4 regions of the Enterobacter sp. QK-SA4 genome follow, and region 1 is predicted to be linked to each of the others. Evidence: predicted binding sites of a transcription regulator. Region 1 holds the regulator's gene; each other region holds the start of a gene.
The links. Region 1 encodes PurR, which represses purine synthesis genes. Its sites were predicted from a motif close to CANGCAAACGTTTGCNTG; they were not measured.

Region 1 (7,943 bases):
ACCGAAATTAACGGCAACCAGATTAGCTTTGATTTAATGAAAGAGACGCTGCGCATCACCAACCTGGGCGAGCTGGCGGTAGGAGATACTGTCAACGTTGAGCGGGCGGCGAAGTTTAGCGATGAGATTGGCGGCCACCTGATGTCCGGGCACATCATGACCACCGCTGAAGTGGCAAAAATCGTGACCTCGGAAAATAACCGTCAAATCTGGTTTAAAATGCAGGATCCTTCATTAATGAAATACATCCTCTATAAAGGATTTATTGGCATCGATGGGATTAGCCTGACGGTAGGTGAAGTAACGCCAACGCGTTTTTGCGTGCATTTAATTCCTGAAACTCTGCAGCGCACGACGCTGGGTGCCAAAAAACTGGGGCACCGCGTGAATATTGAAATCGATCCGCAAACCCAGGCGGTGGTGGATACGGTTGAGCGCGTGCTGGCAGCAAAAGAAGCGGCAATAATAAAGACCGCCGCAGAAGAAGAATAAAAAATAACCCCGGGCATCCGGGGTTATTTTTTTAGCGTGCGACACGTAGTCCGTGTTCAATCCCACGGCTGAAAACCACCTGCCAGAGCTGAATATCCCGTGCGCGAAACGCCCCCGCGCAGGCATTCAGATAATAGCTAAACATCCGCCTGAATCGTTCAGAATAGTTGTCCGCAATCTCAGGCCAGGTCTCCTGAAAACGCGCATGCCATGCCATCAACGTGGTGTCGTAATCCGCGCCAAAGTTATGCCAGTCTTCCATCACGAAATGGGGTTCACTGGCGTTGGCAATCTGGCGGACGGAAGGCAAACAGCCATTCGGAAAGATGTATTTGTTGATCCACGGGTCGACGTTATTGTCGGTTCGCTTAGAGCCGATGGTGTGCAGCAGGAAGATGCCGTCCGGTTTCAGATTCCGATCCACCACCTCAAAATAGGTAGCGTAGTTTTTCGGCCCCACGTGCTCGAACATGCCGACGGAGACGATCCGGTCAAACTGCTCGTTCAGGTCACGGTAATCCTGCAGCCGGATATCCACGTCAAGACCCTCACAGCGCTCCCGCGCCATTTTTTGCTGTTCCGCTGAGATCGTCACGCCGACCACGCTGACGCCATAGTGTTTCGCCATAAAATACGCCAGCCCGCCCCAGCCGCAGCCGATATCCAGCACGCGCATGCCGGGCTGTAGCTGCAGCTTTTCGCTGATCAGACGCAGCTTGGCCTGCTGGGCCTCTTCAAGCGTCGACGCGTCTTTCCAGTAGGCGCAGGAGTATTGCATGAAAGGGTCCAGCATACGGCTGAACAGGTCGTTGCCAAGATCGTAGTGTTCTTTGCCAACGATCCACGCGCGCTTTTTACTTTGCAGATTAAACAGTCGGGCAGAGGCGACACGCAAAGTGTCTTTCAGATTGCGAGGGAGTTGATTTTCAAGACCGGCACGCAGCGCGCTGGCGAAAAAGGTATCCAGACGTTCGCACTCCCACCAGCCGTCCATATAGCTTTCTCCCAGGCCTAACGATCCCTCTCGCAGCACGCGTTTAAAAAAGTCGGGATGTTTAACCTGAGGATCGGATGGCGATGATCCATTGATAGTGATGCCTGCTCGACCTAACAGTTCACTGACGATCCGGGACCAGTTGTCGTCCGGAACGCTGACTTCTTCTATACACGATGAACTCATAGCTTCTCCATCACCCTACTGTGATCAGAACCTTAAAACAGCGTAGACGCTTTTTTTGGTTTGTGAGAAATCTCACGGTAAATACCGCGAGGCTAATATCCGACGTAGAACAGAGGAAGGGAGATAACCCTTGCCGAAATGCCTTCCATGGTAAAACGGGAGCACTCCGGCTCCCGTTAACACTTAATATTTATCGTATTTAATCGAACCAAATTTAGTATAGGCCTCAAAATTTGGTGATTCAACAGAAAATTCTTAGCAACCTAATCACTGAAAATTAACATGATTTCTGGCGCAATCAGGCATGTGACGTTTCAACCTGTGCGCGGTTAGCCTGCACACGCTGCGCGGCTGCCTGCATGCGATAGCCCAACACCGCCAGCGCAACGGTCACCAGCATCACGCTGGTGGTGGTCAGGAGCGGCGTGGCAATCAGCGCCGAGACCACCAGGCTTGCCAGGAAGCACAGCCCCAGCTGCAGGGTGTTCTGCAGCGCGGCGGCGCGGCCTGTCGCCTGCGGGAAGGGACGCAGCGCCTGGGCTACAACGATAGGGTAAATCGCCCCGTTCGCGACGGCCATCACGCAGAATGGGATCAAAATTTCAGCCAGACCGGCACCGGGAATAAAGCCAACGGCCCAGGTCCCGATAACGCTCAGCGCATACAACACCAGCAGCCACGGCAGCATCTGCTGACCTTCCCATTTTTGCAGCGCCGCGCGACAGCCGTACCCGCCTACCAGGAACGCGATGGTCTGCGGAACATAGCTCAGGCCGATGGCTGCCGGGCTGTAGCCCATATCGTGCAGAATGAACGGCGAGCCGGTGAGCCACGCGAAGAAGCTTGCCGAGCAGGCGGCATAGATCAGGACATTCCCGCGATACGCTTTGGCGCTGAGCAGGGAAGTAAAGGTAATCGGCTTCGCCTCTTCATGCGCTTCTTTTTTATGCGCGGGCTTGAGGGCGAACGCTGGCAGCATCAGTACCAGAGTAATGGTAAACAGCGTGGCGAAAATGGCTTGCCAGTCGAAATGCGCGAGGATCCAGCTGCCCAGCAGGGGAGCGAGGGCAGGTGAGAGACCCACCAGCGGCATAATGGTGGCGAAAATACGGTTTGTGCGGTTAGCCGGGTAATAGTCGGTGACCAGCGCCTGCCAGGTCACGGCCGCGGCACAGACGCCCACGGCCTGAATAAACCGCAGCACCAGCAGCCAGGTGGCATCGCGTACCCATAACATTCCCAGGCAGCCCACCGCAAAAATGGCCAGGCCCAGCAACAGTACCGGTTTACGACCAAAGCGATCCGAGAGCGGTCCCCAGAGCAGCTGAGCGAAGGCAAAGCCGGCGAGGAATAAACTCAGGCTGGCGCTGATGGCGGCGGCAGGCGTTTGTAAATCTTCCTGCATGGCGGCAAACGCCGGCAGGTACATATCGGTGGCCAAAAAGCCCAGCACGCTCAAGCCGCCGAGCCAGACTAAAAAACCGTTCCTGGGTTGCATTATTTTATTCTCCTGAGGAGGCAGGTATACATTGGCGCTGAGTGTAGGGAGTGCAAAGCCGCTTGTGAAACGCTAATATTTGGCGGGTGCATTCAAAAATTTTGCAGGCAGAAAATGTGGTCAGATTATTCTCTTGAAGTGGTCGATGCTGTTGCGCGTAACGGCAGCTTTAGCGGTGCGGCGCAGGAGCTGCACCGCGTCCCTTCGGCCATCAGCTACACGGTGCGCCAGCTGGAGGAGTGGCTGGCGGTTCCGCTGTTTGAACGGCGGCATCGCGATGTGGAATTAACGCCCGCAGGCGCGTGGTTTTTGAAAGAAGGGCGTTCTGTTATCAAAAAAATGCAGATCACCCGCGAACAGTGTCAGCAGATCGCTAACGGCTGGCGGGGACATCTTTCCATCGCGGTGGATAACATTGTTAAACCCGAGCGCACCCGGCAGATGATCGTCGATTTCTACCGTCATTTTTCTGACGTCGAGCTGCGGGTCTCGCAGGAGGTGTTTAACGGCGTCTGGGATGCGCTGGCGGACGGCAGGGCAGAGATGGCGATTGGGGCCACGCAGGCGATCCCGGTCGGGGGACGTTACGCTTTTCGCGATATGGGAATGCTGAGCTGGAAATGCGTGGTGGCAAGCGATCATCCGCTGGCGGCGATGGAAGGGCCGCTGAGCGATGACACGCTGCGCAACTGGCCGTCGCTGGTGCTGGAGGATACGTCCCGTTCATTGCCCAAGCGTATCACCTGGCTTCTCGACAACCAGCGGCGGGTGGTGGCCCCTGACTGGGAATCGTCGGCGACGTGCCTCAGCGCCGGGCTGTGCGTCGCGATGGTGCCCGTTCATTTCGCGCGTCCGCGCATCGATACCGGAGAGTGGGTTGAGCTGACGCTGGAGAATCCGTTCCCGGATGCGGCCTGCTGCCTCACATGGCAGCAAAATGATGTCTCGCCTGCTATGGCCTGGCTGCTGGATTATCTGGGAGACAGCGAAACGCTGAACCGGGAATGGTTACGGGAGCCAGCGTAGCTGGCCCCCGTAAAGCGATTAACGACGGTAGTCGCGGAACGGACCATCCGCAACGGAACGGCGTTCGATAAGACGCGGGTGAACTTCAATGGACTGCGACTCTTCACGCTTGTTGACGATTCTGTCCATCAGCATGTTAAAGGCCGTTTCGCCCAGCGAGTCTTTTGGCTGGTGAATGGTGGTCAGCGCCGGGGTGAAGAAGCGCGCGTTACGCACGTTGTCATACCCGATCACGGAAATATCCTGCGGTACGCGCAGGCCTAGCTCGTCGGCAGCGCAGAGCGCGCCCATGGCCATGATGTCGCCCCCGCAGAAGACGGCGGTTGGACGGTGAGGCTGGGAGACGATCTGCTGCATCGCGCGGTAGCCGGATTCCGGCTCAAAGTCGCCCTGCACAATCCAGTTTTCCGGCACGTTGATCAACGCTTCTTCCATCGCTTTCATAAAACCGGCCAGACGGCCCGCGCCGGTGTTGCGCTCCAGCGGACCGGGGATCACGCCAATCTCGCGGTGACCGCGTTCGATCAAATAACGACCGGCCATATAGCCGCCTTCAAAGGCGTTATCGATAACGGAATCGGTGAAGTCTGCGCGCGCTTCGCCCCAGTCCATCACCACCATCGGAATATGGCGATACTCTTCCAGCATCGACAGCACGGACTCCGGATACTCGGAACACATCACCAGCAGGCCATCAACGCGCTTTTGCGCCATCATCGACAGGTAGGCACGCTGTTTTTCAATGCTGTTCCACGCGTTGCCCAGAATCAGGGTATAGCCTTTCTGGAAGCAGTTCTTTTCGACCGCTTCAATGATCTCGGCAAAATAGGCCGCTTCACTGCTGGTTGCCAGTAATCCAATGGACTTGGTGTGATTAACCTTGAGGCTGCGCGCAACCGCACTTGGCGAATAGTGCAGCTCTTTGATCGCTGCCCAGACGGCGTTGCGCGTCTCTTCCGCCACAAAGCGGGTTTTGTTAATTACATGTGATACGGTTGTAGTGGAAACGTTTGCGCGTTTTGCTACGTCTTTAATTGTTGCCATTAAATGTCACTCCAGACCATATCCTAAGCTCCTGAAAAACTTGAAGGTAAACGTTTGCCTTCTCTCACCCTTATCTCGCAATCTTGAATTGCGGCACGCCGGGAAAACGACACGGGACGTCAGGAGGGGGTCAATGGCCGGTACGCTAATAAATTTAGCGTGGAATTTTGTCCTATCTTGATGAAAAGGGGAAGAGGTAAAGTGGTTATCAGTATAAATCCAGGAAGATTTTTGACGTAATCTGTGCAAAAATGAGCAAGCTCACTTTTCGTGTGGGGATTAAAAGGAGAAAAATTGATGAGTTCCGATCTTAAGTTTTCGCTGTTCACCACCGTTGTTGTGCTGGCTCTGATTGTTGCGGCCGGTCTGACGGCTGCGCTGCACTGATTTACGCGGAGGGAGAGCCTTCTCCCTCCCGACTCCCCGGATTGTTACTTCTCTGGCAAAAATCTTTTGCCATTTTGTTAACTTCTCATTTTTTGTGATTGATGTCATGCTTTCCGCTTCTTTGTTCTGTGTCACCAAATGACACGGCATCCGGAGTTGACGCATGAAAATCAATTTTCCCCTGCTGGCCCTGGCGATTGGCGCTTTTGGGATTGGCACCACTGAATTCTCCCCGATGGGGTTACTGCCTGTTATTGCCCGGGGCGTAGATGTCTCTATCCCTGCGGCAGGGATGTTAATTAGCGCCTACGCTATCGGCGTGATGGTCGGTGCGCCGCTGACGACGCTTCTGCTTTCGCACCGCGCGCGCCGCAATGCGCTGATTTTCCTGATGGCGATTTTCACCCTGGGCAACGTGCTTTCGGCCATTTCGCCAGACTACACCACCCTGATGCTATCGCGTATTCTGACCAGCCTTAATCACGGCGCATTCTTCGGGCTGGGATCGGTCGTGGCAGCCAGCGTGGTGCCAAAACACAAGCAGGCGAGCGCCGTGGCGACCATGTTTATGGGGCTAACGATTGCCAACATCGGCGGGGTGCCTGCGGCAACCTGGCTGGGGGAAGCGATCGGCTGGCGTATGTCCTTCCTGGCGACGGCCGGGCTGGGCGTGATTGCGATGGTGGCGCTGTTCTTCTCCCTGCCGAAAGGCAGCGCCGGAGAACGTCCGGAAGTGCGTAAAGAGCTGGCTGTGCTGATGCGCCCGCAGGTGCTCTCCGCGCTGCTGACCACCGTGCTGGGGGCAGGGGCGATGTTTACCCTCTACACCTATATTTCACCTGTATTGCATGACATCACCCACGCAACGCCTCTCTTTGTGACCGCGATGCTGGTGCTGATTGGCGTGGGCTTCTCGATCGGCAACTATCTCGGCGGGAAATTTGCCGACCGTTCCGTGAGCGGGACGCTTAAGGGCTTCTTAACCCTGCTGATTGTCATCATGGTTGCCATTCCGTGGCTGGCGCGTAATGAGTTTGGGGCCGCGATTGCGATGGTCGTCTGGGGAGCCGCCACTTTCGCCGTGGTGCCGCCGCTGCAGATGCGCGTGATGCGTGTCGCGCACGAGGCGCCGGGACTTTCATCTTCCGTGAATATCGGTGCGTTTAACCTGGGTAATGCCCTGGGCGCCGCGGCCGGTGGGGCCGTGATTTCAGGTGGTCTGGGATACAGCTTTGTGCCTGTGATGGGGGCGATTATTGCCGCGCTCGGCCTGCTGCTGGTGATGATGTCGGGTCGTAAACAGCCTGAAGCAGCCTGCGCTGCGGAATAAACCAAAAACGCAGAAGGGCGAACCCTTCTGCGTGTCTCTTACGCGGCGAAGTTCTTCGCAACAAAGTCCCAGTTAACCAGTGCCCAGAAGTGCTCCAGGTAGTTCGGACGCGCGTTGCGGTAGTCAATGTAGTAAGCGTGTTCCCATACGTCCACTGTCATCAGCGGCTTAGCGCTGGTGGTCAGCGGGGTACCCGCGTTTGAAGTGGACACGATAGCCAGTTTGCCATCCGCCTCTTTAACCAGCCACGTCCAGCCAGAACCGAAGTTCTTGATGGCTGCATCGGTAAATTTCGCTTTGAAATCCGCGAAGCTGCCAAATGCGGCGTTGATAGCGATAGCCAGTTCACCGGCAGGTTCACCGCCGGCATTCGGCGCCAGGCAGTGCCAGTAGAAGGTGTGGTTCCACACCTGAGCCGCGTTGTTAAACACGCCACCCTCTGAGCTGCGGACGATCTCTTCCAGCGTTTTGCCTTCAAAATCGGTACCCTTGATCAGATTGTTCAGGTTGGTGACGTACGTCTGGTGATGCTTGCCGTAATGATATTCCAGGGTTTCCGCAGAAATGTGCGGTGCCAGGGCGTCTTTTGCATACGGTAGTGCAGGTAATTCGAACGACATTGCTTCTCTCCTTATTGTATTTTGTGTTGCCAATAACCACACAGACAACATGGACAGGATAGCAAATTGAAAGGGTATGCAAAAGAGGAACTTACCCTGCCACGGATGTGGCAGGGCAGGGGTTAGCGAATGGTTTTCGGCGTCATCACGCGACGCGCGCCGACGTAGTGGCGTACCCAGTAGTCTTCACTGAGAGAGGTGATCTGAATATCCTGGCCGCTACGTGGAGACTGGATGAACTTCCCGTTGCCGACATACACGCCAACGTGGTCAGCCGTGCCGCGACCCTGAGTGCGGAAGAACACCAGATCGCCGTTTTCCAGCTCACCGCGGTCAACCGGTGAGGCATCGCGCAGGTGGTACATC
Region 2 (7,943 bases), 860 kb from region 1:
TGGCCGTGGCTGTGGGCAATGGGCGCAATGACGGTGATTTCTCTGCTGGTGGGGCTACGCCCCTACCGCCTGCTGCTCGCGACGCAGCCGCTACGCGTGCTTCGCAACGATGTGGTGGCGAACGTCTGGCCGCTGAAGTTCTACCTTCCGGTGATTATTGCCGTGGCGGTGGGGCTGCTGGCGTGGCTGATGGGGGGCAGCACGCTGCTGTGGGCGGTACTGGCCGGGGCGGTTGTGCTGGCGCTGCTGTGCGGCGTGCTGGGCTGGATACTGCTCAACGTCCTGAAGCGGCTCACGGTGAAATCCCTGCCCGTGCGCCTGGCGGTCAACCGCCTGCTGCATCAGCCGTGGTCAACGCTCAGCCAGCTGTCGGCGTTTTCGCTGTCGTTTATGCTGCTGGCGCTGCTGTTAGTGCTGCGCGGCGATCTGCTGGATCGCTGGCAGCAGCAGCTTCCCCCGGAAAGCCCGAACTATTTCCTGATCAACATTGCCCCTGAGCAGGTCACGCCGCTGAAGGGCTTCCTGTCGGAGCATCACATTATCCCTGAGTCGTTCTATCCCATCGTGCGCGCGCGTCTGACGCGGATCAACGGTCAGCCAACGGAGGGGAATAAGGACGAGTCGCTGAACCGCGAGCTGAACCTGACCTGGCAGGAGAAACGCCCTGACCATAACCCGATAACTACGGGCACCTGGCCGCCGAAAGCGGGTGAGGTTTCGATGGAAGAGGGGCTGGCGACGCGGCTGAACGTGAAGCTAGGGGACAGCGTGACCTTTACCGGCGATACCCAGGATTTTACCGCGAAAGTCACCAGCCTGCGTAAAGTTGACTGGGAAAGCCTGCGGCCCAACTTCTTCTTTATTTTCCCGCCGGGGGCGCTGGACGGGCAGCCGCAGAGCTGGCTGACCAGCTTCCGCTGGGAAAACGGCAACGGCATGCTGACCCAGCTCAACCGGGAGTTTCCAACGGTCAGCCTGCTGGATATCGGGGCGATCCTGAAGCAGGTAGGGCAGGTGCTGGAGCAGGTGAGCCGCGCGCTGGAGGTCATGGTGGTGCTGGTGACGATCTGCGGCGTGCTGTTGCTGCTGGCTCAGGTACAGGTGGGCATGCGCCAGCGCCATCAGGAGCTGGTGGTCTACCGCACGCTAGGGGCCGGAAAGCGGCTGCTGCGGATGACGCTCTGGAGCGAGTTTGCGCTGCTGGGGCTGGTGGCGGGTCTGGTAGCGGCCATTGGCGCGGAAACGGCGCTGGCGGTGCTGCAGACAAAGGTCTTTGACTTCCCGTGGGAGCCTGACTGGCGTCTCTGGTTGACCCTGCCTCTGTGCGGCGCTGCGCTGCTTTCCCTCTGCGGCGGCTGGCTCGGCACGCGGCTGCTAAAGGGCAAAGCCCTGTTCCGGCAGTTTACGATTTGATTTAGAAGAGTGATAGTTGCGCGCCGGGATTTAATACCGGCGCGTAATGTTTTAATAGCACAAAGTGATAATACCCACTCATTTAGTAGCACAAAACATTAAAAACCCGACCCCACAGCCCGATTATTTCCAGTTAATATTCACCCGCTAAATATTTAGCAGCGTGTCTATTAAGGAAAAATAATGACTATAAAAAAATCAGCGCTGGCGGCAACGATCGGCGCGGCAGTGGCATTGACTACCTTCGCTTCTCAGGCGGAAATCACCGTTCTTAAGCAGGATCCTCAGGCGGGTAACCCGCTGAGCCGCCTGAACTTTACCGTTGGCGGCAGTATTCGTCCTCAGTTCCAGAACATGACCGGCGACGATGGTAAAAACAGCTACAAGCGTAACGGCTTTGACGGCGGCACCCGTTTCCGTTTCGCGGCTGATTACTATCTGTTTGATGACATCAGCTGGATCAGCTACTACGAGCTGGGTGTCAATATTCCTGCGCAGTTTAACTGGGATCACCACTACGCCGACGGCGCACACGACACCACGCGTCGTATGCTCTACACCGGTCTGAAGAGCGACACCTGGGGTACGCTGACCTTCGGTCAACAGAACAGCGTTTACTATGATGTGGTGGGCGCGAAAACCGATATCTGGGACTACGACATGATCGGTCAGGCTCCGGGTAACGGTATCAACGGCGATTACGACGGATCTTACCGTTCACGCCAGATGCTGAAATATAAGAAAACCGTGGGTGATGCCGACATTTATGCATCCTACCTGTTTGAAGACAGCGAATACCTGCCGGGCAACGGCCTGCGCTACAAGCGTAAAGGCGGCGGCTCGCTGGGTCTGGATTACCACCTGACCACCGACCTGACCTGGGGCGCGGCGTGGAACTACACCCGCGCGGACATGCGTAACCCGGACAACGGCGACAGCAAAACCTACGACCAGAACATCCTCGGTACCGCGCTGAGCTGGACGCCGGACAACTGGACCTTCTCCGCAGGCGGCGGCTGGTATCAGAACTTCCTGACCACCAAAAAAGTGTCTGTTAACGACTACTTCGCCGGTGATGCATGGGGTATTGAATACTTTGCGGGCTACAAGTTCCCAATCGGTCAGTACGCGGTCAAATCCATCCAGCCTTACTTCATGGGTGACCGTATTGAGTACGTGAACGGCCGTAACTACCAGCGCATCGACAACGGCGTGGGTATCAGCTTCCAGCTGGATTACGGCTTCCGCGTGGATTACGAACACGTGTTCACCTCCAGCACCGACAATCTGGGCGACATGAACCTGGTGCGTCTGCGTTACGACTTCTAAGTCGTTTTGTAGGGTGCGGCATGATGCCCTCACCCTGACCCTCTCCCACGGGGAGAGGGAACAAACATTAAAAACGGCAACCCTGGTTGCCGTTTTGCTTTTACCTCGCCATCCGACTTTATTTTAGCGATCAAGCCACTCAGCAATCTCTTCGTACGTCCCGCGATAGACAATCTTCTCCGCTTTTTTCTCCAGCTGATAGCCGTACATAGGGTCGTAATAGTCCTTCAGCAGCGGCGCAAGCCAGCTGAAGTGCGCCTCTGTGCTGCCGGAGCGTTGCTGTTCCAGCAGCGCGGAATCTAACAGCGCGGTGAATTCTGCATACCGCTGCAGCCCCAGGCGGCGGCGAATGGCGAACAGGCCGTGGTGCAGGTACTCGCTGTACTCCCTCCAGCCTGCTTCCTCGCCGTAGGCGGCAGAAAAGTCCGCCCACATGTGATCGAAATACTCTTCGCGCAGGCGCTCAAGACGGACGTCAAACGGGTCTTCGACGACAACGATAGGGGCTTCAACCATGCGGTCGCGCAGGCACTCCGGCAGATGGTTGGAGCCAATCATCCGGCCTTCATCTTCCAGCACCCAGCGCGCGGCGTCTTTTTTCAGGAGCTCAGCCGCAAGGTGATTTTCAAAGCTCGCCTGGGAAAGCTGCGGCGTGAGCGTGCGGCCAAACGACGAACCGCGATGGTGCGCCAGCCCTTCCAGATCGATACCCTGAGCGTGCTGCTTCACCAGCAGGGTTTTACCGTTTCCGGTGCAGCCGCCAATAAGCACCATCGGCTTTTGTGACTGCTCGATGGTCACCTGAATCGCCGTCTGACGCAGGGCCTTATAGCCGCCGCGGATCAGAGGGTAGTTGACGCCCGCCTCTTTCAGCCAGGCCTGAGAGATATGCGAGCGCTGGCCGCCGCGCGCGCAGCAGAGAAAGCCCTCAGGATGGCCAAGGCTGGCCTCGCGCCAGGCGTTGATGCGTGCCTCACGCGTCTCGCCGCTCACCAACTGATGGCCGAGCGCCAGCGCGGCCTCGGGGCCCTGGCGTTTATAGCAGGTACCGACGGCGGCGCGCTCGTCGTCGTTCATTAAGGGCAGGTTGATCGCCGCAGGCATCGCGCCCTGGGCAAATTCGATCGGCGCGCGAACGTCGATTAAAGGGGTATCAGACGCGAGGATCGCGCGATAGTCCGTTCCATCGTTCATGGTTATTCCAGAAGAAAACTCAGCAGCAATGGGCGGGGATTGTACGCCGGGGAAGGGGAAGGTCAACTCCCCGGCGCAGATGTCTTACTTGAGCTTTGACTGTGCCCAGACAATACCGCTCGCATATTCCGGCGGCAGGAGCGGGATCATGGCTTCCAGGGTGGCGCTCAGGCGGCCCGTGTCGCTGTCGTTCAGGTTCAGGTGACCGACCTTACGACCCGCGCGGACCTCTTTGTCATACCAGTGCAGATGCACGAGCGGCAGCTTCAGCCAGTCGTAGTTCAGATCGGTGCCGATCAGGTTGATCATCACCGACGGGCTGTTCACCACCGGCTGCGGCAGCGGCAGGTCGACGATCGCGCGCAGGTGCAGCTCGAACTGGCTGATGGACGCGCCGTTTTGCGTCCAGTGCCCGCTGTTGTGCACGCGCGGCGCAAGTTCGTTGATCAGCAGACCGGACGGGGTGATAAAGCACTCCATCGCCATGACGCCTACATACCCGAGTTCGTGCATGATGGCAGAGAGCATATCTTCCGCCTGCGCCTGCTGGTCAGCATTGGCGTGCGGGAAGGCGACGCTGGTACGCAGAATGCCGTCCTGATGCAGGTTATGCGTCAGCGGATAAAAGACGGTATGCCCGTTGTGCCCGCGCGCGCCAACCAGCGACACTTCACCGCTAAAGTTGATGCCCTGCTCAACGATGCACTCGCCGTAGCAGTCGTCCGGCAGTTCTGCCGTTTCATCTGCACGCAGGCGCCACTGGCCGCGGCCGTCGTAACCGCCCACGCGGCGCTTCACGATTGCCAGCTCGCCCAGCATCGCGAAAACGTCATTCCACTCGCTTTTATCGGACAGGAGCTGCCACGGCGCGGTCGGCAGACCGAGCTTGTCGAACAGCTGCTTTTGCGTCAGACGGTCGGCGATGATCGGGAACACGTCGCGGTTAACGAAGGCGTTATGACGCGCCAGCTCGCGGGTCAGAGCCGTTTCCGGCCAGCGTTCGATCTCGGCAGTGATCACGCTCTGGTGGAACGGTACGGCTTCCGGTTCGGCGTCCAGCCCGACGGGCCAGACGGCAATACCCAGCGGCTCACCGGCCTGACGCAGCATGCGGCCTAGCTGGCCGTTACCGAGGACGCAAACCTGCTTCATGCCGCACCCCGCGGGTCCGGATTGTCCAGCACCTCGTCGGTCTGGGCTTTACGCCACTCCGCCAGACGCTGGTGTAATGCTTTATCGTGCGTCGCAAGAATTTGCGCCGCCAGCAGGGCGGCATTGGCAGCACCCGCTTTACCAATCGCCAGCGTGCCGACAGGAATACCGCGCGGCATCTGGACGATGGAGTAGAGGCTATCCACACCGCTTAACGCGGCGCTTTGGACCGGAACGCCCAGTACCGGCACCAGGGTTTTGGCGGCAATCATGCCTGGCAGATGTGCTGCGCCGCCCGCACCGGCAACGATCACCTCATAACCCTTCTCTTCGGCGCTTTCGGCGAAGCTGAATAGTTTGTCCGGTGTACGGTGCGCGGAGACCACTTCAACATGGTGCGGAACATTCAGGATTTCAAAGATTTCGGCGGCGAACTGCATGGTAGTCCAGTCGCTTTTGGACCCCATCACGATGGCGACACGCGCCGGATTATTGCGGGAAGACATGCGTCTTAAAACTCCTGTGGTGCGAAACACACTGCTTTCGAGGGCACAGAGAATAGCATGTTATACGGGCAAGGAAAACGGTTGCGCGGTTAAAAGGTGAGCAGTTATGGCGAGAAAGCGATAACAAAAAAGACCGCACGATGGCGGTCTTTTATGTGATGTTACTGAAGATCCCCTGCGGACAGGTTCTCGTTGTCGAACGCGCGGCTGACATCGATATGATTTACCATGCTGGTGTCGGCATTCGAGCCTGATTTTGGCACGGAGATGCGATTCTCCGCGGCCTGTGCGCCAGTGGACACCACGACTGCCAGCAGCAGGGTACTTACGATGCTGATGTTTTTCATTCTCTGTTCCTTCCTCATCGTATTGTCGCTGTCGCACGTCGTAGCTGGCGGCACGGCAATCAGGGTTTTTATTTAGTCAGTTCTGCGGTCATGTACACGCGGTTGTTGACCTTCGCGCTCGTGATTTTATAAGAGGCATTCTGCTCGGCGGCCTGCGCGGCAATTTTCGCTTCTGCGCGGTCAAGGGTAGAGGCGGTTGCGCTCACGCTTTGAGCGAAAGAACCGAAAGAAACCAGGGAAAGAGCGGCAACTGCAACGAAAGTTTTGATGGATTTCATGGTCGTATTCCTTAAGTATTTTATCTGGGATAGGGCGTGTTGCCCTGATGTGATAAATAATAAGCCGACCACGGGCTGATTAAAATCGAAACAATTTGCCGATATTGTTCAAAAAAATAGAATGATAGTGTGAGGGATTAGAACGGAAACGCGATCAGCTCCACGCCCTCTGGCGTGACTTTGACCATGGAGCCTTCGGTGTGCCAGGCACCCAACACCACGCGATGGGCCGCTTCGCCGTTGGCGATAAGGGAATGGACGTCCGGACGGTGCGTATGACCGTGGATCAACCACTGAACGCCATGCTTTTCCATCACGCTCACCACGGCCTGCGGGTTCACGTCCATGATGGTCAGGGATTTGCTGCTGTTGGCGGCTTTACTGCCCGCGCGCATTCTGGCGGCGATGCGGTTGCGGATAAACAGCGGCAGCGCAAGGAACACCTTTTGGATCCACGGGGTGTGGACTTTGGCGCGAAACGCCAGGTAGCCAGTATCGTCGGTGCAGAGCGTGTCGCCGTGCATGATCAGGACCCTGCGGCCATAGAGATCGAGCACCTGCTCTTCCGGCAGCAGCGTCATGCCGCTTTCGCGGGCGTAGCGCTTGCCGATCAGGAAATCACGGTTGCCGTGAATGAAGTAGCAGGGAACGCCGGAATCCACGAGGGCGTGAATGGCGGCTGCCATTTCACGGTGCAGCGGGTTAGGGTCGTCGTCGCCAATCCAGGCTTCAAAGAGGTCGCCCAGGATGTACAGCGCATCGGCGCTTTTCGCTTCACCGCGTAAAAAACGCAGAAAACCGGCGGTTATCGCCGGTTCTTCTGTTTGCAGATGCAGATCCGCAATAAAGAGTGTCGCCACGAATTACTCGCTGACGGTCACGCTTGTAATCACAACGTCTTCTTTAGGAACGTCCTGGTGCATACCGCTGCGGCCAGTAGCGACGGCTTTGATCTTGTCAACCACGTCCATACCTTCAACCACTTCTGCGAATACGCAGTAGCCCCAACCCTGCAGGCTTTCGCCGGAGAAGTTCAGGAAGTCGTTGTCGGCCACGTTGATGAAGAACTGCGCGGTGGCAGAGTGCGGAGCCTGAGTACGGGCCATTGCCAGCGTACCGCGGGTGTTTTTCAGACCGTTGTTCGCTTCGTTTTTGATCGCTTCTTTGGTCTCTTTCTGGTTCATGCCAGGTTCAAAACCGCCGCCCTGGATCATAAAGCCGTTGATCACGCGGTGGAAAATGGTGTTGTTGTAGAAACCTTCGCGGCAGTAGTCCAGGAAGTTTTTAACTGTTTCAGGCGCTTTGTCATCAAAGGTTTTGATTACGATATCGCCATGATTAGTGTGGAAAGTAACCATTTTTGCATCCTGTTCCGTTATTGTGGTACGTCGACCCGCGTTCGGGTCATCTATAGGGGCTTGTTATAGCATAACCACAGGATGCGATCACCTTGCATTGTGTGCTGCTTCGGGTTTGAATTACGGGTAGAATAGCCGGTTTTCAACCACACACGTGTTTACATGGAATCTTCGATGTTAAAAATCTTTAATACAATGACGCGCCAGAAAGAGGAATTTAAACCTATCCATGCCGGGGAAGTCGGCATGTACGTGTGTGGTATTACGGTTTACGATCTCTGTCACATTGGCCATGGCCGTACCTTTGTCGCTTTTGACGTGGTGTCACGCTACCTGCGTTTTCTGGGCTACACCCTTAAATACGTG
Region 3 (7,943 bases), 1.5 Mb from region 1:
TTTTGTTGGTTAACGGAAAGCTGGCGTTCGTTAATCAGGAAGATTTGATTGCGCGCCATCTCCAGCAGCAGTTCGTTATACAGGCCGTCAAATTCCTGATCGGCTTTCAGCACGCGGGACTGGATTTTGCCCAGCAGATGCCGCGAGTGCGAGTTTAAGCCCTGTTCTTCGCTGATGATGATGCGTCTTTTCAGCTCGGCAAAGCGAACCTTGTAGAACTCATCCAGGTTGTTGGAATAAATGCCCAAAAAACGCATGCGCTCGATAAGCGGGTTACTTTTGTCTGCCGCTTCCTGGAGTACACGTTCGTTGAATGCTAACCAGCTTAGCTCTTTCTCGATATATAACTTTTCCTGACCCATTACAGCTCACACTCCAGTTCAATCACAGGACGTGGTAAATCCGTCTCGTCCTTATTATGGCGAGCAATTCCACGATATGTCCAACAGTGCCAGAAAAGTATGACAGTTATTTTTTTTGTTGGGGATTTTAGAAGGTTGGAGAAGGGGATATCGGGTAATGCAATGTACAGGTCGGGTAAGCGCAGCAGCGCCACCCGACATAACAAACTACTCTTCGGCCGCATAACCCTGCGGGGGTAACTTCACGCCGTCCAGCCAGGCTGCACCGTCGCGCATCTCGAGACGCCCGTCGACAAACCAGCTGACCACCAGCGGGTAAATGGCGTGTTCCTGGGTCTGCACGCGTTCGGTCACGTCTTCTTCGCTGTCGCCGTCAAAGACCGGAACTTTCGCCTGCAGGATCACCGGACCGCCGTCCAGCTCGTCGGTAACGAAATGCACGGAGGTACCGTGCTCCTCATCGCCGTTTTCCAGAACCTGACGATGGGTATGCAGGCCGGGATATTTTGGCAGCAGGGAAGGGTGGATATTCAGCAGACGACCGGCGAAGTGTTCGACGAAGGCCGGGCTCAGAATACGCATATAGCCCGCCAGCACGACCACGTCCGGCGCGTAGGCATCAATCTCATGCACCAGCTCGCGGTCAAAGGCTTCACGCCCGGCGAACTGGCTGGCTTCCAGCGCGTGCGCGGGAATGTTCGCTTCCCGCGCGCGCTCAAGGCCGAACGCGTCGGCCTTGTTGCTGAAAACTGCCCGAATGGTGCCATTGATTTTCTTCTGCTTGCAGGCGTCTATGATGGCCTGCAAATTGCTTCCGTTGCCGGAAATGAGCACCACGATGTTTTTCATTCAATGACCACACGCTGTTCGGAATCGGAAGCTTTAATCGTACCGATTTTCCACGCGTTTTCACCTTTTTCAGTCAGCAGCTTAACCGCTTTATCCGCTTCGCTTGCCGGCAGGGCGATAACCATGCCCACGCCGCAGTTAAAGGTGCGGTACATTTCGTGAGAGCTCACGTTGCCCGCGGTCTGCAGCCAGTTAAACACGGCTGGCCACTGCCATGACGATTCGTCGATCACCGCCTGGGTGTTGTCCGGCAGGACGCGCGGGATGTTTTCCCAGAAGCCGCCGCCGGTCAGGTGAGCGATAGCGTGAACGTCGACGTTCTCGATAAGCTCAAGCACGTTTTTCACGTAGATGCGGGTCGGCGCCAGCAGATGGTCAGCCAGCGGTTTGCCGTCAAGCTCGGTCGTCAGCGGGTCACAGCCGCTCACTTCGAGGATTTTACGCACCAGGGAGTAGCCGTTGGAGTGCGGGCCGCTGGAGGCCAGCGCGATCAGCACATCGCCATCGGCCACTTTGCTGCCGTCGATAATTTCTGATTTTTCTACTACGCCGACGCAGAAGCCCGCGACGTCATAATCTTCGCCGTGATACATGCCCGGCATTTCCGCGGTTTCACCACCGACAAGCGCACAGCCGGACTGCAGACAGCCTTCGGCGATACCGTTAATCACGCTGGCAGCGGTATCCACGTCCAGTTTGCCGGTCGCGTAGTAATCGAGGAAGAACAACGGCTCTGCGCCCTGTACCACCAGGTCATTCACGCACATCGCGACCAAATCGATACCGATCGTGTCGTGACGTTTTAAATCCATCGCCAGGCGCAGTTTGGTGCCTACACCGTCAGTACCCGAGACCAGAACAGGTTCACGATATTTTTGCGGCAGCGCGCACAGTGCGCCGAATCCACCCAGACCACCCATCACTTCCGGGCGGCGGGTTTTTTTCACCACACCTTTGATTCGGTCAACCAGCGCATTACCTGCGTCAATATCAACACCGGCATCTTTGTAGCTGAGAGAAGTTTTGTTGGTCACGGCTTAAATCCCCACGCGATTGCATAGCTAGTAAGAAAAATCGGCGCAATTCTAACAGTCCAGGCAAACGTTTGCGAGCCTATTCTGGAGGTGGGGATCTTTTTTTCTGTGTGCCTTATGAATGCAGCCAAACTTGACTCTGTTCACGAAAATGAAACCGGTTTCTGAGAACTGCTTGCAACAGCTATGCCCTTTGCACATCATCGAACTGAAACCGGTTTCTGTAATTGTTTTTGCAGAAAATAACGCAGAATGAGGGAAAGCGAATGTCAGGATTTAAAGCAGATTTTCTGTGGGGCGGGGCCGTTGCGGCGCACCAGCTGGAAGGCGGCTGGAAAGAGGGCGGCAAGGGCGTGAGCGTTGCCGATGTCATGACCGCGGGGGCGCACGGCGTGCCGCGTGAAATCACCAACGGCGTGCTGGAGGGGAAAAATTACCCTAACCATGAAGCCATTGATTTCTACCACCGCTATAAAGAAGACATCAGACTCTTTGCCGAGATGGGGTTCAAATGCTTCCGCACCTCTATTGCCTGGACGCGGATCTTCCCGAAAGGCGACGAGCTTGAGCCTAACGAGGCTGGCCTGAAATTCTATGACGATCTGTTCGACGAATGCCTGAAGTACGGCATCGAACCGGTTATCACCCTGTCTCACTTCGAGATGCCTTTCCATCTGGTCACCGAATACGGCGGCTGGCGCAACCGTAAGCTGATCGACTTCTTCGTTCGTTTTGCAAAAGTGGTTTTCCAGCGCTACCAGCATAAGGTGAAGTACTGGATGACCTTCAACGAAATCAACAACCAGGCTAACTTCCACGAAGACTTTGCGCCGTTTACGAACTCCGGGCTGAAGTACGCGCCGGGTGAAGACCGTGAACCGGTGATGTTCCAGGCGGCGCACTATGAGCTGGTGGCCAGCGCCCTGGCGGTGAAGGCGGGGCGCGAGATTAACCCGTCGCTGCAGATTGGCTGCATGATTGCCATGTGTCCTATCTACCCGCTGACCTGTGCGCCGGACGATATGATGATGGCGATGAACGCCATGCATCGCCGCTACTGGTTCACCGACGTGCACGTGCGCGGCAGGTACCCGCAGCACCTGCTCAACTACTTCGAACGTCGCGGCTTCGCGCTGGATATAACCGAAGAGGATAAAGCCGCGCTGAAGCAGGGCTGCGTCGATTACATCGGCTTCAGCTACTACATGTCCTTCGCCACCAAGGCGACGGCGGACAACCCGCAGCTGGATTACGACGAAAGCAAGAGCCTGGTCTCTAACCCGTACGTCCAGAAATCCGACTGGGGCTGGCAGATTGACCCGGTCGGGCTGCGCTACTCCCTGAACTGGTTCTGGGATCACTACCAGCTGCCGCTGTTTATCGTTGAGAACGGCTTTGGCGCGATCGACGCGCAGGAGAGCGACGGCACGGTGAACGACCAGTACCGTATTGATTATCTGGCCGCCCACATCCGCGAGATGAAAAAAGCGGTGGTGGAAGATGGCGTGGATCTGATGGGCTACACCCCCTGGGGCTGTATCGACCTGGTGTCTGCCGGCACGGGCGAAATGAAAAAGCGCTACGGCTTTATCTTTGTGGATAAAGACAATGAAGGCAACGGCACGCTGAACCGCAGTAAAAAGAAATCGTTCGACTGGTATAAGCAGGTGATTGCCAGCAACGGAGAGCAGCTCTAAGCGCCACCCGGCAGAACCCCGCAAAAAAGCCGGAGCCCAGTCTCCGGCTTTTTTGTCTTTGCTTGATCCCTGTCAAGCAACATGGGTATGGCCTAATCTGAAAAAAGCGGTATAATCCCGCGATTTTTTGCGGACGCCACCTCAGAGGAGAAAGAGAATGAAGATTGTGGAAGTGAAACACCCACTCGTTAAACACAAGTTGGGCCTGATGCGTGAGCATGACATCAGCACGAAGCGTTTTCGCGAACTGGCATCTGAAGTCGGCAGCCTGCTGACCTACGAAGCGACCTCTGATCTGGAAACAGAAAAAGTCACCATCGAAGGCTGGAACGGCCCGGTGCAGGTTGAGCAGATCAAAGGTAAGAAAATTACCGTGGTGCCAATCCTGCGTGCCGGTCTCGGCATGATGGAAGGCGTGCTGGAGCACGTGCCAAGCGCGCGTATCAGCGTGGTGGGTATCTACCGTAACGAAGAAACCCTTGAGCCTGTTCCTTACTTCCAGAAGCTGGTGTCTAACATCGACGAGCGTATGGCGCTGGTGGTTGACCCAATGCTCGCGACCGGTGGCTCTATGATCGCCACCATCGACCTGCTGAAAAACGCGGGCTGTAACAGCATTAAGGTGCTGGTATTGGTTGCTGCTCCGGAAGGGATCGCGGCGCTGGAAAAAGCGCACCCGGACGTTGAGCTGTATACCGCCTCTATCGACCAGGGGCTGAACGAGCACGGGTACATCATCCCGGGGCTCGGCGATGCCGGCGATAAGATCTTTGGTACGAAATAATCGAATAACGATAAATAAGCCGACTTTGATAGTCGGCTTTTTTTTGAATAAAACACCAACAATACTACACAGAGGAAAACACTATGACGCGCCGTGCTATCGGGGTGAGTGAAAGACCGCCGCTTTTACAGACTATCCCGCTTAGTTTGCAGCACCTGTTCGCCATGTTTGGCGCAACCGTGCTGGTGCCAATCCTGTTCCACATTAACCCGGCCACCGTGCTGCTGTTCAACGGCATTGGTACGCTTCTGTACCTCTTTATCTGTAAAGGCAAAATCCCGGCGTATCTCGGGTCGAGCTTCGCCTTTATCTCGCCGGTGTTGCTGCTGCTGCCGCTGGGTTATGAAGTCGCGCTGGGCGGCTTTATCATGTGTGGCGTCCTGTTCTGCGTGGTGTCCTTCATTGTGAAGAAAGCCGGTACCGGCTGGCTGGACGTGATGTTCCCGCCTGCGGCGATGGGCGCAATCGTTGCCGTCATCGGTCTTGAGCTGGCGGGCGTCGCGGCGAATATGGCCGGTCTGCTGCCTGCTGACGGTCAGTCACCGGATTCCAAAACCATTATCATCTCGCTGGTAACGCTGGGCGTAACGGTGTTTGGCTCCGTGCTGTTCCGCGGCTTCATGGCGATTATCCCGATCCTGATCGGCGTGCTGGCGGGCTATGCGCTCTCCTTCGCGATGGGCGTGGTGGATACCACCCCGATCGCTCAGGCCCACTGGTTCGCGCTGCCAACCTTCTATACGCCACGCTTTGAATGGTTTGCTATTTTCACCATTCTGCCTGCGGCGCTGGTGGTGATTGCGGAGCACGTCGGTCACCTGGTGGTGACGGCGAACATCGTTAAGCGCGATTTAATCCGCGACCCGGGTCTGCACCGCTCCATGTTTGCGAACGGTTTCTCCACCATCATCTCCGGTTTCTTCGGCTCGACGCCAAACACTACCTACGGCGAGAACATCGGCGTGATGGCGATTACCCGCGTCTACAGTACCTGGGTTATCGGCGGCGCGGCGATCATCGCCATTCTGCTCTCCTGCGTCGGTAAACTGGCGGCAGCGATTCAGATCATTCCGGTACCGGTAATGGGCGGCGTTTCTCTGCTGCTGTACGGCGTGATCGGCGCCTCCGGTATTCGCGTGCTGATTGAATCCAAAGTGGATTACAGCAAGGCGCAAAACCTGATCCTGACCTCCGTTATCCTGATCATCGGCGTGAGCGGCGCGAAGGTGCACATTGGTGCGGCCGAGCTGAAGGGCATGGCGCTGGCGACCATCGTCGGCGTGGGCCTGAGCCTGATCTTCAAGCTGATCTCGGTCATCCGCCCGGAAGAGGAAATTCTGGACGCGGACGACAGCGAAAAAGCGTCACATTGATCGTATTACCGGGCGAGGGATCGCCCGGTTCTCTCCTTGCAGGTTCCGTGTTAAACTCCATTCCGATTTTACGTAGGATCTCTGGTTGAGGTATTTCTGAACGGACCGGCACAGCTCTCTCTGCCACTCTATCTCCCTGACGACGAAACTTTCGCGAGTTTCTGGCCGGGTGATAACCCCTCTTTACTGGCTGCACTGCAAAACGTGCTGCGCCAGGATCACAGCGGATACATCTATATCTGGTCACGCGAAGGCGCGGGGCGCAGCCACCTGCTGCATGCCGCCTGCGCGGAGCTTTCCGCGCGCGGAGATGCGGTAGGCTACGTGCCGCTGGATAAACGCACCTGGTTCGTACCTGAGGTGCTGGAGGGAATGGAACATCTCTCGCTGGTCTGCATCGATAATATCGAATGCGTGGCGGGGGACGAGCCGTGGGAAATGGCGATCTTTAACCTCTACAACCGCATTCTGGAGTCGGGCAAAACCCGGCTGCTGATCACCGGCGATCGTCCGCCGAGACAGCTCAATCTGGGGCTGCCGGACCTGGCGTCTCGTCTGGACTGGGGGCAAATCTACAAGCTTCAGCCGCTGTCGGATGAAGATAAGCTTCAGGCGTTACAGCTGCGCGCAAAGCAGCGCGGGTTTGAGCTGCCGGAGGACGTGGGGCGCTTCCTGCTCAAGCGGCTGGATCGCGAAATGCGCACGCTGTTTGACACGCTCGATCAGCTCGATCGCGCCTCCATTACCGCCCAGCGCAAGCTGACCATTCCGTTCGTGAAAGATATTCTTAAGCTTTGAGTTTTTTGCCCGGTGGCGGCTGCGTCTTACCGGGCCTACGAAAATTAGACATCCCCCAGCAAGTGCTCAACCAAAAGCGGAATTGGTCTTCCCGACGCCACGCTACGTCCGTTTTCTCGCCACAGCGCCGTACCGCTGATATCCAGATGCGCCCACGGGATCGTCGGCGGGCAAAAGTGGTGCAGCAGCCACGCTGCCGAGGCGCTGATCGCCGCATTGTTGGTCGGCGTGTTGCACAGATCGGCGATGGCGCTGTCGGTCTGTTTTTTCAGCCGCGCATCCAGCGGCAGGGACCACACTTCATCGCCGCTCTGCTTACCCGCCAGCGTCAGCGCCGCGCGCAGCGGTTCATCCTGCGTCATTAATCCGCTCAATTCATACCCCAGCGCCTTCACGACCGCGCCGGTTAAGGTCGCCATATCAATAATATAGCGCGCCTGCGGATGGCGCTGGCTGGCCCAGGCGATGGCGTCCGCCAGCACCAGTCGGCCTTCGGCATCGGTGTTGTTGATTTCAACCGTGATGCCGTTGCAGGCCGTCGCCACCGTGCCGGGCTGCATGGCGTCGGGGCCGATGGCGTTTTCTGCCAGCGCCAGCACGCCCATGATGCGCACGGGTAACCCCAGCTCTGCCACGGTCAGCATCAGGCCCAGCACGTTAGCCGCACCGCACATGTCGTATTTCATGGTGTACATGCCCGCGCCTTCTTTCAGCCACAGGCCACCGGTATCGAAGGTAATGCCTTTACCCACATAGCAGCGCACCGGGCCGTCGTTGACGCCGTCATAATGAATAGCCAGCAGGCGCGGCGGACAGGTCGCCCCTTTGCCAACGGCCTGCAGCAGCCCCAGACCCTGCTCAGCAATAGCCTTTTCGTTCAGCACTTCGCAGCGCAGGGCGGGGAAGGCGGCACAGTGCCTTTGCGCCTCTTCCACCACAAACTGCGGCGTGCATCGGTCGGACGGGATATCCGCCAGACGTCGCGCCGCGACCATGCCGTGGGCGATGGCCTGCTGCTGGCGGAAAACACCCTCCAGTTTTGCCTG
Region 4 (7,943 bases), 1.5 Mb from region 1:
GCAGTTTTTTTGCAGAGCGTCCGGCAGCCGTACGTCGCCGTCTTTGTCATAGCGCATGTCGACATAGTAGGTAGGATCAAAGGTAGAAAAGCGGTACGTTTGCCCCGCCAGCGGCTGCGGATGCGCCAGCGGAAGCACAAACGTCAGCACCGCCTGATGCCCGTCACGCGCCATACCGTATTCCGTTGGCCGGTTCAGAAATTTGACCTTCTGCCCGTTGTGCCAGAATTCCGTGAAGTAGTGCTGGCCGAGCACGTTGGCCATCACTTCCGCCGCCAGCTTTTTCCAGATTTCATCGCCGGGCTTAGCGTTTCCCGCATCATAGAGCAGATCGGCCGAGGTGATTTCATCCATCGTCCAGCGCATCTTCAGGCCGCTCAGCTGCGTGCCGTCGGTAACCAGCTCGGTCTGGAGGTCAATAAAACTGTGAGGGTGTGCGCTGGCGGTGAAGCTGATAACCGCCAAAAATAACGCCATCGCACTTTGTTTAACTGTTTGCATCAATTCCTCACGTCAAAAATTCTGTGATGTTCCCCAGCAATCCTGAGTGAAAGGCCTGCCGGCGCGCTTTTCAGCGCTCATCCTTTAGCTATTCTTATCAAACATTCACACTGGATACCCGACAGATGATGACGACGCTTGAAATTCCATCTGTGCTTTCCAGTTCGCAGCGCCGCTGCCAGGTGCTTTTGATGCTTTACCTGCCCGATGCTGCCGTCACCGCACAGAGCATAATTGCTGCCAACGGGGTGGACGACGCGATGGCACGGCAAGATATAGCCGAGACGCGCGATGAAATCCAGCGCTATCACCGGCTGGACATCGTCACGCACCACGACGGCAGCTTCCGGATTGAAGGCACATCCCTGAATCAGCGTTTATGCCTGCTGCACTGGCTGCGCCGGGCGCTGCGGCTTTGCCCGCAGTTTGTCTCGCACCAGTTTACCCCCGCATTAAAAACCGCGCTTAAACAACACGGCATTGCGCGGCCGCTTTACGATGATGCGAACCTGCGGGCGCTGATCGGCTTCTGCTCCCGCAAGCTGCAGCGCCAGTTTGAATGCCGCGACGTCCAGTTTTTACAGCTCTATCTGCAATACTGTCTTATTCAGCATCAGCTCGGGAATACGCCGCAGTTTTCTCACGTTCAGCGCAGCTGGACCCAGTCGAGAGGGGAGTATTTTACGGCCCAGGAGATCGTGCGTCACTGGAGACGTCGCGTGCCGCAGGGTGCGCACGGGGATGAACAGCTGTTTCTGGCCCTGCTGTTTATGATGCTCCGCACGCCCGATCCGGTGCTCGATAAACACCAGCAGGATCAGCGCTTGCGTCGGGCCATCGTGCGCATGGTCGCTCGTTTTCGCTCGCAGACCGGGATGAACTTCAGCGATGAGCAAGGGCTGACCGATCAGCTATATATCCATCTGGCTCAGGCGCTGGACCGCTCGCTGTTTGAGATCGGCATCGACAATAGCCTGCCGGAGGAGATCCATCGCCTTTATCCCCGGCTCTTACGCACCACAAAGGAAGCGCTGTTTGAGCTGGAGGCGGAGTTTGGGCTGCGTTTTTCAGATGAAGAGATGAGTCTTGTCGCGGTGATTTTCGGTGCCTGGCTGATGCAGGAGACCGATCTGCACGAAAAACAGGTGATCCTGCTGACGGGAGACGATAAAGCCACCGAGGACCTGATTGAACAGCAGCTTCGCGAGCTGACGCTGCTGCCGCTCAACATTCGCTATCTGACGCTGCAGGCTTTCCAGAAAGAGGGGGCACCGCGCGAAGCCGCGCTGGTTATCACCCCCTACCCTACCGTCCTGCCGCTGTTCTCGCCGCCGCTGATACATGCCGTTGAGACATTGAACGCGCAGCAGCAAGAACATATTCGCGCCATGCTGGAATCATAGCGAGGCGCGAGCGGCCACTTTAGGACGAACAACGATGGCGGGTAAGGCGACCAGCGCCATCACCCAGAAGACCCCATGCCCCAGATGCTGGTAGAGGAACCCCGCAAAGACCGTCATGATCGCGATACTGCCCCCCATCGCGACCGCCGAATAGACGGCCTGCAGGCGAATAACGTCTCCGCCCTCGCGCGCTGCGATATAGCGCATGGCCGCCAGATGGCACACTGTAAAGGTGCCGCAGTGAAGGACTTGCGCCACTATCAGCCATGGCAGATCGGTCGTCCAGCCCATAATCCCCCAGCGCGCCACGCCGCACACGGCGGAAAGCAGCAGCAGGTCTCGCGCGCCAAAGCGGCGGAACAGCTTCTTGCTCAGGGCGAAGATAATGACTTCGGCCACTACCCCCAGCGACCACAGATAGCCCACTGCGGAAGCAGAGTATCCCGCCCCCTGCCAGTAGATGGCGCTGAAGCCATAGTATGCCGCATGCGCCCCCTGAAGCAGACAGACACATGCCAGAAAACGCCAGCTCTGGGCCACCAGACTCCGCCAGGCGGGCCAGCCTGCGCTCTCCTGATGGCGGCTTTCCCCTTGCGGCATCACCGAAGGACGCAGCAGCATGCCCAGCAGCATTGAGGCAATACCGATACTCAGCAGGGCGAGAATGGCGCGGTAATCGTAAAGGCTGACCAGTTTGCCCACCAGCGCGGAACCTATCACAAAGGCAATAGAGCCCCACAGGCGCACGCGGCCATAGTCCATGGTGATCTGCTTTTGCCAGGTGTTCGCCAGGGCATCCGTTAGCGGCACCAGCGGTGAGAAGAACAGGTTAAAGCCGACCATCACCACCATCAGCCAGGCAAACTGGTGGCTGACCCAGAAGCAGGCAACAAAGACCAGCGTCAGCAGAGCAAGAATACGCACGGCCTTGATCAGCAAGGAGGGATCGCTGACGCGCGGGGCAATCAGCAGGCTGCCGAGGAAACGCGCCACCAGCCCGGCCCCCAGCAGGACACCGATGGTCTCAGGAGTCAGGCCGATACCCTTGAGCCAGACGCTCCAGAAAGGAAGAAAAATACCGTAGCTAAAAAAATAGGTGAAATAACTGAGCGCCAGCCAGCGCGTGGAATGCAAGACCATGAATCCCTCCCGAAATCGAGGCCATAGTCTGGCGTTAAATCAAAGCCTGCGCAAGCAACTATTAACAAGTGAATAACACGCACATTTTACAGGGCCATGGCGGCCCTGCGAAACGTCTAGCGCACAAAGACCTGATTAATGCGTTTGGAAACCAGGAAGTAGGGGATCCAGATCGATGCGCCAACAATGGAGGAAAGCGCATTGCGAATATCAGCCGTATCCAGCCTTGCGTCGAAGAGCCAGGCAGGTATGCCCACAAAATAAAGCATAAAGACAACGCCCATTAAATAGTAGGGAATGATGATCTTACGGATACCCGACTTTCTTTTAAAGAAATACCAGCCTGCGGCCGCGGTCAGTGCCACATCAATTATCATTACCGCGATACCCACGGCCCCAAACAGGTTAATTCCCCCTGACTGGAAAAAGTGGAACATCGCCGCAAAGTAATTCCATGCTCCAATAGGCGTCATGATGAGGTTAATCACCAGGCCCGCCGCCGGGAGATAAAGCAGCCCGTTAATTTTCTTTTCGTCTGCACGCTCACACTGATTACAAAGCCCGGATTCTTTATTTGCCTCTTCTTGCTGACATGATATGCACTGCATAAATTTCCCTTGCCAAAGAAAAGAGACAATTTTACACGAAGTCTGAATTTAACATCACGCGAACGCCTGATTTATGAAGAAAAGCTGAATGGAAGACTATGGATTTGTGTATTAATTTTAAATTGGGTCCCCTGAAAAATGAGCCAGCTATGAACACTCTACGTTATTTAGATTTCGGTCAGTCACGTCACCTGCTGCTGCTGATTGGCCGCATCGCGCTTGTCGTGCTGTTTATTATCTTTGGTTATCCAAAACTGACGGGGTTTAGCGGCACCGTACAATATATGACCTCGCTGGGTGCGCCGATGCCCATGCTGGCGGCCATTATTGCGGTGGTAATGGAAGTGCCTGCCGCTATCCTGATCGTCCTGGGCTTTTTCACCCGTCCTCTCGCGGTACTGTTTGTATTCTATACCCTCGGAACCGCGGTGATTGGGCACCACTACTGGGATATGACAGGTGATGCGGTCGTGCCGAATATGATTAACTTCTATAAGAACGTCAGTATTGCTGGCGCCTTTATTTTGCTGGCGATTGTCGGACCTGGAGCCATTTCCCTCGACCGGCGTTAAGCCATAAAAAAAGGCCGCAAGCGCGGCCTTTTTTATTTCTGCCAGGCAGAGGAATTATGCGTAAACCGGGAAGCGTGCGCAGATATCCAGAACTTTACCTTTGACGCGCTCGATAACCGCTTCGTCATTGATGTTGTCCAGAACGTCACACATCCAGCCAGCCAACTCTTTAACTTCCGCTTCTTTAAAGCCGCGGCGAGTTACGGCCGGAGAACCGATACGGATACCGGAGGTCACGAACGGGCTCTTCGGATCGTTTGGCACGCTGTTTTTGTTCACGGTGATGTTGGCGCGGCCCAGGGCTGCGTCAGCTTCTTTACCGGTCAGGTTCTTATCAACCAGATCCAGCAGGAACAGGTGGTTTTCAGTACCGCCGGATACCACTTTGTAGCCACGGTTCAGGAACACTTCCACCATCGCTTTGGCATTCTTAGCAACCTGCTGCTGATAAACCTTGAACTCAGGCTCCATCGCTTCTTTCAGCGCGACCGCTTTTGCCGCGATAACGTGCATCAGCGGGCCACCCTGCGCGCTTGGGAATACAGCGGAGTTCAGTTTTTTGTACAGCTCTTCGTCACCGCCTTTCGCCAGGATCAGGCCACCGCGTGGACCCGCCAGGGTTTTGTGGGTGGTGGTGGTCACAACGTGAGCGTGTGGAACCGGGTTCGGGTAAACGCCAGCGGCAATCAGGCCCGCAACGTGCGCCATGTCGACGAACAGGTAAGCACCGATGCTGTCCGCGATTTCACGCATTTTTGCCCAGTCAACGATACCGGAGTAAGCAGAGAAGCCACCGATGATCATCTTCGGTTTGTGCTCTTTAGCCTGCTTCGCCATGTCTTCGTAGTCAATTTTACCGGACTCATCAATACCGTAAGGGATGATGTTGTACAGTTTGCCGGAGAAGTTAACCGGGGAGCCGTGAGTCAGGTGGCCGCCCTGCGCCAGGTTCATACCCAGAACGGTATCGCCCGGCTGCAGCAGCGCGGTGTAGACCGCGAAGTTAGCCTGAGAGCCAGAGTGCGGCTGCACGTTCGCGTAGTCAGCGCCAAAGAGTTCTTTCGCACGGTCGATAGCCAGCTGCTCAACGATATCAACGTACTCGCAACCACCGTAGTAGCGCTTGCCCGGGTAACCTTCAGCATATTTGTTAGTCAGCTGAGAACCCTGCGCCTGCATGACGCGCGGGCTGGTGTAGTTTTCGGAGGCGATCAGTTCGATGTGCTCTTCCTGACGTACTTTTTCCTGCTCCATAGCCTGCCACAGTTCGGCATCATAATCGGCAATGTTCATTTCACGCTTTAACATCCGCATCTCCTGACTCAGCTAACAAGTAAATTTTGGCCTGAAAAGGCAGTCCTGTTGGACGACGGGCAACAGTATAACTGATTAGTTCTGTGATAACAGGTCTTGACAAACGATTTTACGCAAACGTTTTCCTACCCGCCACGCAAGGGTTTGAGGAATAAAGCTCTCGCTCTTTCCAGCGGATTTCTTTTCAGGTTTGTGATGCATATTTTTCATCTTGCAAAGAACCATTTACAACGCAGGGGTATTTTTTATAAGATGCATTTAAAATACATCATTAAAGTCACATCAGAAGGATGCGCTCATGCTCGACGCTCAAACCATCGCTACCGTTAAAGCCACCATTCCCCTGCTGGTGGAAACCGGCCCTAAACTCACCGCCCATTTCTACGATCGCATGTTCACGCACAACCCGGAGCTCAAGGAAATTTTCAACATGAGCAACCAGCGTAACGGCGATCAGCGCGAAGCGCTTTTCAACGCCATCGCGGCCTACGCCAGCAATATTGAAAACCTGGCGGCACTGCTGCCCGCGGTGGAAAAAATCGCGCAGAAGCACACCAGCTTCCAGATCCAGCCCGAGCAGTACAACATTGTGGGTGGCCACCTGCTGGCAACGCTGGACGAGATGTTCAGCCCGGGCCAGGAGGTGCTGGACGCGTGGGGGAAAGCCTACGGCGTGCTGGCAAACGTGTTTATCAACCGCGAAGCGCAGATCTACAGCGAAAATGCCAGCAAGAACGGCGGCTGGGAAGGCACGCGCGCCTTCCGCATCGTTGAGAAAACGCCGCGCAGCGCGCTGATTACCAGCTTTGAATTTGAGCCAGTGGACGGACAGCCGGTTGCCGATTACCAGCCGGGCCAGTATCTGGGCGTGTGGCTGAAGCCTGAAGGTTTCCCGCATCAGGAGATCCGCCAGTATTCTCTTACCCGCAAGCCAAACGGCAAAGGCTACCGCATTGCGGTGAAGCGTGAGGACGGCGGTCAGGTATCCAACTGGCTTCACAACGAAGCTAACGTGGGCGACGTGGTTCATCTGGCCGCGCCGGCGGGCGATTTCTTCATGGCCGTTGAAGCGAATACCCCGGTTACGCTGATCTCTGCGGGCGTCGGCCAAACGCCAATGCTGGCGATGCTTGATACGCTGGCGAAAGCCAACCACGGTGCGCAGGTCAACTGGTTCCACGCTGCGGAAAACGGTGACGTACACGCCTTTGCTGATGAAGTGAAAACGCTCGGGGCGTCCCTGCCGCGCTTCACCGCGCACACCTGGTATCGCCTGCCGACGGATGCAGACCGCGCGGCCGCACGATTTGACAGCGAAGGTATGATGAATTTAAGCCTGATGGAAGGGGCGTTTAGCGCGCCGGACATGCAGTTCTACGTCTGCGGGCCGGTGGCGTTTATGCAGTATGCCGCGAAGCAGCTGGTGGAGCTGGGTGTGAACAAAGACAACATTCATTATGAATGTTTCGGGCCCCATAAGGTGCTGTAATGAAAAAGCCCCTCGTTCGAGGGGCTTTTTTTCGCCGGGTGGTTGCACCTTACCCGGCCTACAAAACCGTTGGCATTGTTAAATCGCGGCGTCGTCTTCTTCGCCGGTACGAATACGGATCACGCGCGCCACGTCAAAGACGAAGATTTTACCGTCGCCGATTTTGCCCGTCTGCGCCGTGCGGATAATGGTATCCACGCAGGTATCGACGATATCGTCGCTGACCACGATTTCAATTTTTACTTTCGGCAGAAAGTCGACCATGTACTCTGCGCCACGGTAAAGCTCGGTGTGGCCCTTCTGACGACCAAAACCTTTCACTTCCGTCACGGTCATCCCGGTGATGCCGACTTCCGCCAGCGCTTCACGCACGTCATCCAGTTTGAAAGGTTTAATAATCGCATCAATCTTTTTCATGGTGGGTCCTTAAACTCTTGCCTGTAAGCTGCCTCGTAATCGATTGCTCACAGTACCATACGGCATTACTCTTTAAAATCGTTTGCTTCCAGCTCGTGGCGCGACAGCAGCTTGTAGAACTCGGTGCGGTTGCGTCCGGCCATGCGCGCCGCGTGGGTCACGTTGCCTTTGGTGATCTGCAATAGCTTACGCAGATAGTTCAGCTCAAACTGATTCCGCGCTTCCGCAAACGTCGGCAGGGCCGTGTTTTCCCCTTCCAGCGCCTGCTCCACCAGCGCATCGCTGATCACCGGTGAGGAGGTCAGCGCCACGCACTGCTCAATCACGTTCACCAGCTGGCGCACGTTACCCGGCCAGCCTGCGGCCATCAGCCGCTTCATCGCGTCGGTGGAAAACGCGCGCACGAATGGTTTATGGCGATCGGCCGCCTGGCGCAAAAGATGGTTCGCCAGCAGCGGAATGTCTTCCGCACGCTCCGCCAGCGCCGGGATCTTCAGAT

Region 2: the regulator PurR is predicted to act here: its motif matches at 5,665-5,682, upstream of purE (5-(carboxyamino)imidazole ribonucleotide mutase).
Region 3: the regulator PurR is predicted to act here: its motif matches at 2,306-2,323, upstream of purM (phosphoribosylformylglycinamidine cyclo-ligase).
Region 4: the regulator PurR is predicted to act here: its motif matches at 5,649-5,666, upstream of glyA (serine hydroxymethyltransferase).

The regions. Positions count from the first base shown of each region.
Region 1 is NZ_JBXFXH010000007.1:2,751,181-2,759,123, reverse strand. Features, by position in the region: gene AC1VYI_RS14790 (riboflavin synthase) at 1-492, shown strand, start outside; gene cfa (cyclopropane fatty acyl phospholipid synthase) at 524-1,672, opposite strand; gene punC (purine nucleoside transporter PunC) at 1,971-3,170, opposite strand; gene punR (DNA-binding transcriptional activator PunR) at 3,285-4,196, shown strand; gene purR (HTH-type transcriptional repressor PurR) at 4,215-5,240, opposite strand; gene cydH (cytochrome bd-I oxidase subunit CydH) at 5,538-5,627, shown strand; gene AC1VYI_RS14760 (MFS transporter) at 5,791-6,957, shown strand; gene sodB (superoxide dismutase [Fe]) at 6,996-7,577, opposite strand; gene AC1VYI_RS14750 (C40 family peptidase) at 7,700-7,943, opposite strand, start outside.
Region 2 is NZ_JBXFXH010000007.1:3,615,549-3,623,491, reverse strand. Features, by position in the region: gene ybbP (putative ABC transporter permease subunit YbbP) at 1-1,413, shown strand, start outside; gene AC1VYI_RS19115 (porin) at 1,597-2,742, shown strand; gene mnmH (tRNA 2-selenouridine(34) synthase MnmH) at 2,866-3,936, opposite strand; gene purK (5-(carboxyamino)imidazole ribonucleotide synthase) at 4,021-5,088, opposite strand; gene purE (5-(carboxyamino)imidazole ribonucleotide mutase) at 5,085-5,594, opposite strand; gene AC1VYI_RS19095 (hypothetical protein) at 5,756-5,941, opposite strand; gene AC1VYI_RS19090 (YdgH/BhsA/McbA-like domain containing protein) at 6,010-6,219, opposite strand; gene lpxH (UDP-2,3-diacylglucosamine diphosphatase) at 6,357-7,079, opposite strand; gene ppiB (peptidylprolyl isomerase B) at 7,083-7,577, opposite strand; gene cysS (cysteine--tRNA ligase) at 7,752-7,943, shown strand, end outside.
Region 3 is NZ_JBXFXH010000007.1:1,291,514-1,299,456, forward strand. Features, by position in the region: gene ppk1 (polyphosphate kinase 1) at 1-362, opposite strand, end outside; gene purN (phosphoribosylglycinamide formyltransferase) at 570-1,211, opposite strand; gene purM (phosphoribosylformylglycinamidine cyclo-ligase) at 1,208-2,245, opposite strand; gene AC1VYI_RS07800 (6-phospho-beta-glucosidase) at 2,512-3,942, shown strand; gene upp (uracil phosphoribosyltransferase) at 4,100-4,726, shown strand; gene uraA (uracil permease) at 4,810-6,099, shown strand; gene AC1VYI_RS07815 (DnaA inactivator Hda) at 6,196-6,897, shown strand; gene AC1VYI_RS07820 (leucyl aminopeptidase family protein) at 6,942-7,943, opposite strand, start outside.
Region 4 is NZ_JBXFXH010000007.1:1,217,484-1,225,426, reverse strand. Features, by position in the region: gene AC1VYI_RS07510 (DUF1007 family protein) at 1-501, opposite strand, end outside; gene csiE (stationary phase inducible protein CsiE) at 627-1,904, shown strand; gene AC1VYI_RS07500 (3-phenylpropionate MFS transporter) at 1,899-3,044, opposite strand; gene AC1VYI_RS07495 (DUF2569 domain-containing protein) at 3,161-3,652, opposite strand; gene AC1VYI_RS07490 (DoxX family protein) at 3,802-4,224, shown strand; gene glyA (serine hydroxymethyltransferase) at 4,279-5,532, opposite strand; gene hmpA (NO-inducible flavohemoprotein) at 5,837-7,027, shown strand; gene glnB (nitrogen regulatory protein P-II) at 7,106-7,444, opposite strand; gene glrR (two-component system response regulator GlrR) at 7,510-7,943, opposite strand, start outside.